DNA from 2 places in the Vibrio sp. 1078-1 genome. Region 2 is predicted to be linked to the other one. Evidence: predicted binding sites of a transcription regulator. Region 2 holds the regulator's gene; the other holds the start of a gene.
What was found. Region 2 encodes CRP, which controls carbon source genes, mostly activating them, when cyclic AMP is high. Its sites were predicted from a motif close to TGTGANNNNNNTCACA; they were not measured.

Region 1 (5,831 bases), on a different contig from region 2:
CCTGCCAGGTTTTGGAACATGCCTTGCAGCTGGTTAGTCATCTCTTCCATACCTGGGGGCGCCATGATCTCTACGCCCATTTGTGGTGCGGCTACGTCGATTTCAATTTCTTTATCGTCTAGTTGGCCTTCACGCAGTTTCTTACGGAAGATCTGGCGAGTGTGAGAAGACTCTTCCGTTTGCTCTGCTTGACCCCAGCTATCACGTGCTGGTGGCAGTAGCGCATCAATAATGCGTTCTTCCGCTTGCTCTTCTGCGCGGAATTTAACTTTCTCCATCGCTTGTTGATGCGTCATTTTCACAGCGACATCGGTTAGGTCACGGATGATGGTTTCAACTTCTTTACCAACGTAACCCACTTCGGTGAATTTTGTCGCTTCAACTTTGATGAAAGGGGCATTTGCCAGTTTTGCGAGGCGTCGTGCGATTTCAGTCTTACCAACACCAGTAGGGCCAATCATCAAGATGTTTTTTGGCGTCACTTCGGCACGCAAGCTTTCTTCAAGCTGCATGCGTCGCCAGCGGTTACGAAGTGCAATCGCAACCGAACGTTTGGCTTTTTCTTGACCGATAATGTGGCGGTTCAATTCATGAACGATTTCGCGAGGCGTCATTTCAGACATATTCTTTCCTTACTTCGTTACGATTACGCGGTTGGTTTTTCAGGCTCTACTGTTGAGTCTAGCTCTTCTACCGTGTGGTGATGGTTAGTGAAGACACAAATATCACCCGCGATATTGAGAGCTTTTTCCGCGATCTCACGAGCATCTAGATCTGTGTTTTCTAGTAGGGCTGTTGCGGCAGCTTGTGCGTAAGCACCACCAGAGCCAATCGCAATCAGGTCGTGTTCTGGCTGTACGACATCACCATTACCGGTAATGATTAACGATGCGGTTTCGTCGGCAACGGCAAGTAAGGCTTCGAGCTTGCGCAAAGCACGATCGCTACGCCAGTCTTTGGCTAGCTCAACTGCCGCTTTGGTTAGGTGACCTTGGTGCATTTGCAGTTTGCTTTCGAAGCGCTCAAAAAGGGTGAAGGCATCCGCAGTACCGCCGGCAAAGCCCGCTAGTACTTGGTTGTTGTATAGGCGGCGAACTTTGCGCGCATTACCTTTCATTACGGTATTGCCTAGAGATACTTGGCCATCACCCGCGATGACGACTTTATTATTTCGACGTACAGATACAATGGTAGTCACAGTCGACCTCTTGATTATTTCTCTTTGGATTTAATTCAGTATATGGGGGAGGAGAAATGGGGATTCAAGGGGGCAAAAAGAAAGGCCCTAGGATCTTAGCTCCTAGGGCCTGAGTTTAAAGATTTTCTTTCCAAATCGCACACGGCTCGATTTTCGCGCGTTGCAGTTTATGACGGTCACGTTCTGCATCACGTTTGAACTTATACGGACCTAGCACCACGCGATACCATGAACTGCCTTCTTTCTTACGAATCTTGCTCGACATCCCTTGGAACGCGATTGCAAGCTTGCGCTCTTCCGCTTGTGCCTGGGTTTTGTACGCGCCACACTGCATGATGTAAGGAATTTTAGAAACTTCAATTTCTTTGGCCACAACTTCAATTTCACGTTTCGGTAGTGACTCAACATATTCCCATTTTTCTTCTGGTGGTGGCGGCAAGTCTTTTTTCGGCTTTGGTTTGCTTACAGTGGTTGTTGGCTGCTTCACGACTGGTTGTTTAGGTTCTGGGTCGCTACTCAAAAGGTAAAGACCATAGCCAAAACCGCCCACGAGCAAGATAGCGAGCAGGCCACTGCGCCAAGGTTTTTTTCTTCTCGGCGGCTGTTTTTTTGTCGACTTTTTTGGGGCGCCTCGCCCCCGTCTTACATAATCTCTATTTGCCACGGTTATTTCTGGTCATCAAGGATTCTTGCAAATATGTTAATCCAGAACGAGTTGAGAAAACACCCTATTGATAGAATCTTGATAGCTAAAGCGCGACAACGCCCGAGTGTAGGAGTGTGTTTCCGTTTTCGCTTATATTTATTCGTGGATATACAAAAAGCAGGAGGGGTAAATAAAAAGCGGCGCCTTAGCACCGCTTTGGGTATGAATACCTAATCTTTAGGTTAAGGGCGCTGTGGTGGCGCTGCACTTCCGCGAATGACGAGATTAGTTTCAAGCAGACGCGAGCCTGAATGCACGTCGTGGCCTTTTAACATCTCGAGCATCATTAGCATCGCTTGTCGACCAATCTCATAGCGAGGTTGAGAGATGGTGGTCAACGGTGGATCGCAGTACTGAGCGAAGTTAATGTCATCAAAGCCCACAACAGAGAGATCTTGCGGTACTCGTAAGCCAAGCTTTTTCGCTTCTTGAATTGCGCCGATGGCCATTGTGTCACAGTGACAGAAAATAGCCGTTGGTGGCTCTGGCAATTCGAGCAGTTTATGAACGGCTTTTGCTCCGCCATCAAAAGAGAACTCAGTAATGACACTATATTGTGGATCTTTATTGATGCCGGCACGGCGCAGGGCTTGTTGGTAGCCTTGCTGGCGGAACTGACACAATATTGCTGTATCTGGTCCAGAGATTTGCGCAATGCGTTTATGACCTAATTGGGTTAGGTAATTCACCGCTTCAAATGCTGAGGTCAGGTTATCAATATGTACTGTCGGAAGCTCGAGTTCAGGCGCAAATTCACACGCCATTACCATCGGAGGTAAGTTCTTTTGCTCTGGCTTACTGACATCGAACGGTAGATCTGTGCCAAGCAGTAGCATTCCATCTGCCTGCTTAGTAAATACGAGGTTAACGAAAGAACTTTCACGTTTCTTCTGTTGTCCGCTATCGCCCAGCAGGACTAGATAGCCATGTTCCATGGCAGCATCTTCAATACCGCGAATAATTTCAGAAAAATAAGGATCACAGATGTCGGGAACGATAGTGACAATGGTTTTTGATTCGTTTCTACGTAAGTTACGCGCTAATGAGTTTGGAGAATAACCCGCTTCAAGTACGGCATCTTCTACTCTCTTTCTTGTAGAAGAAGAGACTTTCTCTGGATTCATTAAGGCTCGAGATACCGTAGCCGTAGACACTCCCGCAAGCTGGGCAACATCCTTCATTGTCGCCATAGTTTTTAACCTCTCATTTATTTTTTGCCAAGATGACGTTATTCCGGTTTGAAATCAGAGTAATCAAACCGAGTGAGAGCTGTATTTGCTCTTCGCTCAGTTCGTGTTAACGAGTGGGAAAATGGATTCTTCACCGCGATATCAATTTGTGGGAATAGTCATTGTTTTAATCTAAGCCTGTGCAAACAAGTCACTTTAGACTTTTCTAATTTGGATAGTCTATTCATTTCTAAAGTGAAAGTTACGGTCTGTTTAACAAAAATTGTAATCTTGGTGTGATTCTGGTCACATTAAATGGTAATTCATTACATAGTTAAACGTTTGCTAGCTGAGATCTTGTGGTTCTATGTCTAAATTCCAGCGTACTTTCTTAGCATTTGGCAACAACTCAATAGCAGGTTTGGCACTGGTTAATAACTTTTGCATCAATGAACGATGCTGGGTTTGAAGTAACAGCTGCCAGCGGTATTTGCCTGCACGTTTGGCGAGAGGTGATGGTGTTGGACCCAGCACCATGCAAGTGTCGTCAAATAAAGGATGCGATTCTAAGGTAAAGCGAACCTGACGTAAGAAGTCTTCAACCACTTCACTTTGGTTTGCTTCTGCTTTAAACAGAGTCAAGAAACTATAAGGCGGAAGCTGGGCGAGCTTACGCTCTTCCAGAGCTGTCATGGCAAAGTGACGATAGTCTTTTTGGAGTAGGGCTTGCAGCAAGCTGTGCTCAGGATGGTGAGTTTGCAGGATCACTTCGCCAGGTTTACTTGCTCGGCCAGCACGACCTGCGACCTGAATAAACAGCTGAGCTAATCGCTCCGAAGCGCGAAAATCACTACTATACAAAGAGCCATCAACATCCAAAAGAGCTACGAGCGTTACATTTGGAAAGTGGTGCCCCTTAGCCAGCATTTGAGTGCCTATCAGTATTTGGTATTCACCTTTACGAATCGACTCAAGGGCATCTTCCAAGCTACCTTTGCGACGTGTGCTATCTCTGTCGATGCGAATGGCTTTGTATTCTGGAAACAACTGAGCCAATTGTTGTTCGAGCTGTTCCGTTCCTACGCCGACGGTAACCAGTTGAGTTGAACCACATCCCTGACACTGATGAATGACAGGTTGTTGTGAGCCGCAGTGATGGCAGCGTATTTCGTTGCTGTAATGGTGGAACGTATAGTATGCATCACAGCGTTTACATTCTGCAATCCAACCGCATTCATGGCACATCAAAGCGGGCGAAAAGCCTCGGCGGTTAAGAAACAACATTACTTGATTGCCAGCTTTTAAATGCTTGCGCATCTCGGCAATCAGTTGGGCAGATAAGCCACTTTCTAAATACTGACCCTTTACATCTAACACTTTATTGGTGGTTGGTACGGCAGAGCCAGCTCGTTGGGTGAGTGTTAAATGGTGATATTTACCAGACAGCGCATTATGTAGGGTTTCTAACGCTGGCGTCGCTGAGCCAAGGACAATCGGCACTTGCTCTTTATGGGCGCGCATGACAGCAACATCACGAGCGTGGTAACGCAAGCTGTCTTGTTGCTTATAAGAGGAGTCATGCTCTTCATCAACGATAATAATCCCCAAATCAGCAAAAGGTGTCAGTAGGGCTGAGCGCGTACCAATGATGATCCCCGCGGCTTTATCGCGAGCCGATAACCAGGCGTTCAAACGCTCTGTTTCATTCAAACCGGAATGAATCACATCTACCGGGACATTAAATCGATGTTTAAAGCGGTTGATGGTTTGGGGCGTTAGACCGATCTCAGGTACTAAAACTAATGCCTGTTTCCCTTGCTCTAGGACGGGCTTGATAAGGTTTAAGTAAACTTCTGTTTTACCAGAGCCAGTTACCCCCTCTAATAAATAGCAAGCAAAGCCTGTTTGGCTATTTACGCTTGCAATAGCGAGTGCTTGTTCATGGTTAAGCTTTGGTTTCTCTACCGTGCACTCTACATTTTGACTCCATTTCGTAATAACCGGCTTTTTCTCGATACGCTCGACCCAACCTTTTTCTTCGAGATTTTTTAAGATGGTCGAGTTTACTTCTTGATCCAAGAGTTCTTGATGCGAGATTGGGCCGTTGACCATCATTTGGAGTGCACGCTGTTGTTTTACTGCACGCCCAAGCCCTTGCATGAGCTTATTTCTTCCTGCTTCTGTCAGTTGCCATTCTTGTAGCGTTGCAAAGTCGGCCGGTTTGCCTTTCCTCAGCGCGGCAGGCATTGCATTGTGTAGAGTGTCACCTAGAGGGTACTGATAGAACTGGCTGCACCAATTTAGCAGAGAATAAAGCGTCTCTGGCCATATCGGTTGGGAGTCTAATACCGCTTTGATTGGCTTAAGCTGCTCTTTAGGAAAGTCGGAGTGGTTCACCATTGCGGTGACGATGCCGACTAAGGTTTGGCGTCCAAAAGGTACGGAAACGCGTCCACCAATGATCGGAAACAGGTGCCCCGGAATGGCGTAATCAAATTGTTTGTCGAGCGGAACGGGTAATGCCACTCTAGCAATGGTTGGACGCATAAATTCTTAGCTATTAAAAAAGAGGGAAAGGAAATGAGAGTCTATTAAAATCGGTATGGAAATTCGAGTAAAGCAATGCGATTCAGCGTGAATCGTGCCTCTATGATTAGTCTGGCTAAAAAAGTGGCGAAAAAGTTGCCAAATGTGTTGATCCGAGCAATGTGATTCTTTACTATATCGCGCCTTGAGATATGGCTTCGGCAATTAGTTG
Region 2 (5,831 bases):
AAACAAGGTCTCATGGTATTGGTTGCGGGTGCCAATGTCGTACGTTTCACACCATCACTCGTTATCACACAACAAGAAATTGAAGAAGGCTTGGCGAAACTGGATAAAGCGATCGCGACTTTAGTTTAAGCGCGATATCAGTTTAAACGTCAACGCAGACACCCCCGTCAAGGATCTCTGATGGGGGAATTGTTCCTACAATATAGTTAGGATCTTCTTGCATCTGGAGGGAGTATTGATGCTAGTAGTTCGCCCTATCGCGATGTCGGATTACGACGCACTGCACACTTGTGCGGTGGAGTCTGGTCACGGATTTACATCTCTACCGGTTAACGAAGAACTGTTAACCAATCGAATCAAACATTCAGAGTACAGCTTTGGTAAGCCAGATGTGGCAGAACCAGGCGATGAAGGCTACCTGATGGTTGGCTTTGACTCTGAAACGGGTGAGGTTGCGGGTACCACCGGAATCGAAGCATCTATCGGCTGGGATGTCCCATTTTACTCATATCACATTAGTAAAGTTGTGCACTCGTCGCCAAAGCTTGGCGTTAACAACGTCGTTAAACTGCTTACTTTTGGTAATAACTACACGGGTAACAGCGAAATTTGTACCTTGTTCTTGCGTGAGAAATTCCGCCAAGGTCTGAATGGTCGTCTAATGTCGAAGTGTCGTTTCCTAATGATGGCAGAGCACCCAGAGCGCTTCTCTGAAACGATCTTTGCGGAGATGCGTGGCGTTTCAGACGACGAGGGTAATTCACCATTCTGGCAATGGCTTCAAGAGCATTTCTTCTCTATCGATTTCACTCTTGCAGATTACCTGACAGGTATCGGCAAGAAAGGCTTTATCGCCGACTTGATGCCGAAACTGCCTATTTACATCAATCTGCTCAGCCCAGAAGCGCAAGCCGTGATTGGTCAAGTACATGACAACACGCGTCCAGCGCTGAAGCTGCTTGAGCGTGAAGGTTTTACCAACCGAGGCTACGTCGACATCTTCGACGGTGGCCCAACGGTTGAGTGTGATCTGCGTAATATTGAGTCGGTACGTCATTCATTCCGTGCGCAAGTCAAAATCTCTGAACATTCCAGCACACAAGACTTCTTGATGTGTAATTCATCTTTCGAGAACTTCCGTGCGACAGTCACTAAAGCGGCGTATGACGCAGAAACACAAAGCGTGATGATTGCACCAGACGTTGCGGATGCACTTTCGGTTGAAGAAGGGGATTTCGTTCGCCTTCTTCCGCAGTAACAGACGACAGAATTTAAGGATAGAAACAATGACACATTGGATTGCAGGTGAGTGGGTACAAGGTCAGGGTGAAGCATTTACGTCTCTGTCGCCGTACAACCAAGAAGTAATCTGGCAAGGCAAAGGTGCAACGGCAGAGCAGGTGAACCAGGCGGTATCTGCAGCGCGTGAAGCGTTTATTGACTGGAAAAAGCGTCCATTTGCAGAGCGTGAGGCGATCGTGTTGGCTTTTGCTGAGAAAGTAAAAGAGAACAGCGAAAAAATCGCTGAAGTGATTGCCAAAGAAACCGGCAAGCCAATCTGGGAAACACGTACCGAAGCGGCAGCGATGGCAGGAAAAATTGCGATTTCTATTCGCGCTTATCATGACCGCACTGGTGAGGCGAGCCGTGAAGCAGCAGGCAACCAAATCGTATTGCGCCACCGCCCATTGGGCGTGATGGCGGTGTTTGGTCCTTACAACTTCCCAGGCCACCTACCAAATGGTCACATTGTGCCTGCGCTATTGGCTGGTAACACGGTAGTCTTCAAACCGTCTGAGCAAACGCCATGGACGGGTGAATTGGCAATGAAGCTATGGGAAGAAGCCGGTCTGCCGAAAGGCGTGATTAACCTTGTCCAAGGCGCGAAAGAAACTGGTATCGCCCTCGCTGACGCAAAAGGCATTGATGGCGTACTGTTTACGGGTAGCGCGAATACGGGGCATGTATTACACCGTCAATTTGCGGGTCAACCAGGCAAGATGCTCGCACTAGAAATGGGTGGTAATAACCCGATGGTGATCTCTGATAAATATGGTGATTTGGATGCCACGGTTTACACCATCATCCAGTCAGCGTTTATCAGTGCTGGGCAGCGTTGTACGTGTGCTCGTCGTTTGTATGTGCCATTGGGTGAAAAAGGCGATGCGCTTATCACCAAGCTCGTTGAAGCGACACGCAATATTCGCGTAGACCAACCATTTGCAGAACCTGCGCCATTTATGGGACCGCAAATTTCGGTCGTGGCAGCCAAGTTTATTCTTGATGCACAAGCTAATCTACAGTCTCTTGGCGGTGAAAGCTTGATTGAAGCGAAAGCAGGAGAGGCGGCGTTTGTTTCTCCTGGCATCATTGATGTAACGAACATTGCTGAGTTACCAGATGAAGAATACTTCGGCCCACTTCTGCAAGTGGTGCGTTACGAAGGGTTAGACAAAGCCGTGGCGCTAGCAAACGATACGCGCTTTGGCTTATCTGCTGGTTTGGTCTCAACCGACGACCAAGAATGGGAATACTTCGTTGACCACATTCGTGCAGGTATCGTGAACCGTAACCGCCAGCTCACTGGTGCAAGCGGTGATGCGCCATTTGGTGGTCCGGGGGCGTCGGGTAACTTGCGCCCAAGCGCTTACTACGCAGCAGATTACTGTGCGTACCCAATGGCATCAATGGAAGGTCAAGAGACTGTCTTGCCTGCAACATTGAGTCCAGGTGTAGCGCTATAAGTTTTAATAATAGAGTCGCAACTATGCATTGCGGCTCACCTTGCCGGCGCATCATTTAGGTATGGGTTGTAGTGATCGTTGGCAGAACACGAAAAGTGAGCAAAGACTCGGAAAAGCGTGTTGACTGACTGGCATTTACCGTCACAGGTTGATGGTTGCTCGTTCATTATTCTGGACAACTTTTGTTGTGAACGAGCAGCCAACTTCCGCTTACCTTTAAACTCTACATCTCGTAACAAGGAGTCGTTATGACGCCCGATGTGTTATTTGAATCGCTATGGCAAGATTACATTCAACGTCTTTGCCCTTCGGCGGCTAAAGTGCATCAGCTGCTTCAAGAAGATGAGCCTCTGATTAATGATCATATAGCTTTACGTACCTTCAATATCGCGCCTCTTGGTATTGAAACTCTAGCTAAGCCATTTGTAGCTATTGGTTACAAGGCGTGTGGTGATTACGTTTTCGAAAGCAAAAAGCTGGTTGCTAAGCACTATGAGCACCCAGATCCGAAGCAACCTAAAGTATTTATTAGTGAGCTAAAAGTTGAAGAGTGCTCGCCTGAGCTACAAGAGATTGTGAAAAATTTGGTGGCACAAGTCGATGCTGACAAGCTGAACGATAGCGCATTCTTACATGGTGGACGCTTGTGGGATTTAAGCTTTGCTGATTACCAAACGTTGGCTAAAGAAAGTGAGTACGCATCTTGGCTTGCGGCGCATGGTTACGGAGCAAACCACTTCACGGTGAGCGTTAACCAACTCAATGAATATGAAGAAGTGAAGCAGGTAAACGATCATCTGCGTACCGCTGGGTTTACCATTAATGAAAATGGTGGTGAAGTGAAGGGCACTCCTGAGGTGTTGCTAGAGCAGTCATCGACCATGGCAGATAAAGTAGCGGTTCGTTTTAGCGAAGGCACTGAAATTATCCCTGGCGGGTTTTATGAATTTGCTAAGCGCTATCCGATGGAAAATGGTGATTTGTACCCAGGTTTCGTGGCCGCTTCAGCTGACAAAATCTTTGAAAGTACGAATGGCTAAGTTTTAGGGTTAACCTGTTAAGCTTACTCATTAGTGTTCGCTGCACCCTATCTTATTTGGTCATGAGTAAATAAAAAGCCACCAATGTTGCCATTGGTGGCTTTTATAATTTTGTTCGTGTCACTCTAGTTTGAGATTAACGAGTACCGTAAACCACGATGGTTTTACCGTGAGCAGAGATTAGGTTCTGCTCTTCTAGCATCTTCAAAATACGACCTACTGTCTCACGAGAACAGCCAACAATTTGACCGATTTCTTGACGAGTGATCTTGATTTGCATGCCGTCTGGGTGAGTCATTGCGTCTGGTTGTTTTGCAAGGTTCAGAAGCGTCTGAGCGATACGACCAGTTACGTCTAGGAACGCCAGGTCACCCACTTTTTGGCTAGTTACTTGAAGACGACGAGCCATCTGCGCAGAAAGACGCATTAGGATGTCTGGGTTTACTTGGATAAGCTGACGGAACTTCTTGAAAGAAATTTCAGCAACTTCACAAGGAGATTTAGCACGAACCCAAGCTGTGCGCTCTTGGTCTTCCTCGAATAGACCAAGTTCACCAATAAAGTCTCCTTGGTTTAGGTAAGAAAGGATCATCTCCTTACCTTCTTCGTCTTTGATAAGAACCGCAACAGAACCTTTAACGATGTAGTACAAAGTTTCTGCCTTTTCGCCCGCGTGAATTAGCGTGCTCTTTGAAGGGTACTTATGAATATGACAGTGTGAAAGAAACCACTCTAATGTTGGGTCGGTTTGAGGTTTACCTAGAACCATAATATCTCACTTCCTCTGCAGGGTACGCTTGCGCTATCCATATTTTAGCTAAGCCTGAATTAGGCCTACTAGAATAAGAGCACTTTTTATATGCTGCAAGCTCTCTTGTGTTTCGGTAAGAAATAGTATCCTTTTTCGAAAACGATTTCTTGATTTTAATCGTGCCATGATTGAGATTTTGTAAGCAAAACTGTGCACATGATCACGGTATGAAAAGTAAACATCTTCGCAGGCAGGTTTTTAGCCAATTTTCCCTGTTTCGATGAGCTGTTGTAGGATAGGCCGAACTATGAGCTCCATTGCAAAGCTCATCTTACCGCCGGGTACGACAATCGTGTTGTGGCGTGACATGAATGAGCCATCAATCATGGCCAGCAGATATGGGAAGTCGACATTCTTGATACCGCGTAGGCGAATCACCACAAAACTCTCATCCAAACTAGGGATGCCTTTTGCATTAAGTGGGTTGGAAGTATCAACGGTCGGTACGCGCTGGAAGTTGATGTGAGTACGAGAAAACTGCGGAGTGATATAGTTGAGGTAATCGTCCATGGATCGCACGATTGAGTCCATTACCGCTTCACGCGAATGGCCGCGATCGCGAGTGTCACGTACGAATTTTTGTATCCACTCTAAGTTCACAATCGGCACCATGCCGATTAAGAAATCCACATGTTGAGCAACATTAACATCGCCATCGACCACGCCACCATGTAACCCTTCATAAAACAGAACGTCGCTGTTTTCGGGTAAGTCTTGCCACGGTGTAAACGTGCCTGGCATTTGATTGTAGGGAACCGCTTCGTCAAACGTGTGCAGATAACGGCGCACGCTGCCAGTGCCGTCATGCCCGAACTTACGGAAAAACTCTTCTAATCCCGGGAAGTCATTAGCTTGTGGGCCAAAGTAGCTAATGTGTCGACCTTGCTCGCGGGCTTTGCGGATTTCGATGTCCATTTCTGGGCGAGTAAAGCGATGGAAGCTATCGCCTTCAACCCATGCGGGTTTAACGTTCATCATATTGAACATTTTACGGAAGGCTTCAGATGTAGTGGTCGTGCCGGCACCGGACGAACCAGTAACCGCAATAATTGGGTGTTTAGCTGACATGACAAACCTTGTCGAAAATTACTTACCTGTAATGTGCAGTAGAGTTACTACTGCACGGTCGATATCCCACTATAGCACGTAACAATACCTTGTCATCGAGTGGGATACGGTAAAATGTGAAGGGTCTAAAATTTTGTTTTATGCTGAATATCGACGGTTTCGTGTAGC

Region 1: a site for CRP is predicted at 3,369-3,384, ahead of cytR (DNA-binding transcriptional regulator CytR). Genes of this name have one in related genera too.

Annotation. Positions count from the first base shown of each region.
Region 1 covers NZ_JAWOWM010000004.1:234,119-239,949, forward strand. Annotated here, with positions in the region: gene hslU (HslU--HslV peptidase ATPase subunit) at 1-623, opposite strand, end outside; gene hslV (ATP-dependent protease subunit HslV) at 647-1,198, opposite strand; gene ftsN (cell division protein FtsN) at 1,314-1,862, opposite strand; gene cytR (DNA-binding transcriptional regulator CytR) at 2,087-3,115, opposite strand; gene priA (primosomal protein N') at 3,419-5,620, opposite strand.
Region 2 covers NZ_JAWOWM010000023.1:15,867-21,697, reverse strand. Annotated here, with positions in the region: gene R7190_RS23645 (aspartate aminotransferase family protein) at 1-129, shown strand, start outside; gene astA (arginine N-succinyltransferase) at 239-1,258, shown strand; gene astD (succinylglutamate-semialdehyde dehydrogenase) at 1,287-2,744, shown strand; gene R7190_RS23630 (DUF1338 domain-containing protein) at 2,993-3,784, shown strand; gene crp (cAMP-activated global transcriptional regulator CRP) at 3,921-4,553, opposite strand; gene R7190_RS23620 (phosphoribulokinase) at 4,794-5,663, opposite strand; gene R7190_RS23615 (YheU family protein) at 5,789-5,831, opposite strand, start outside.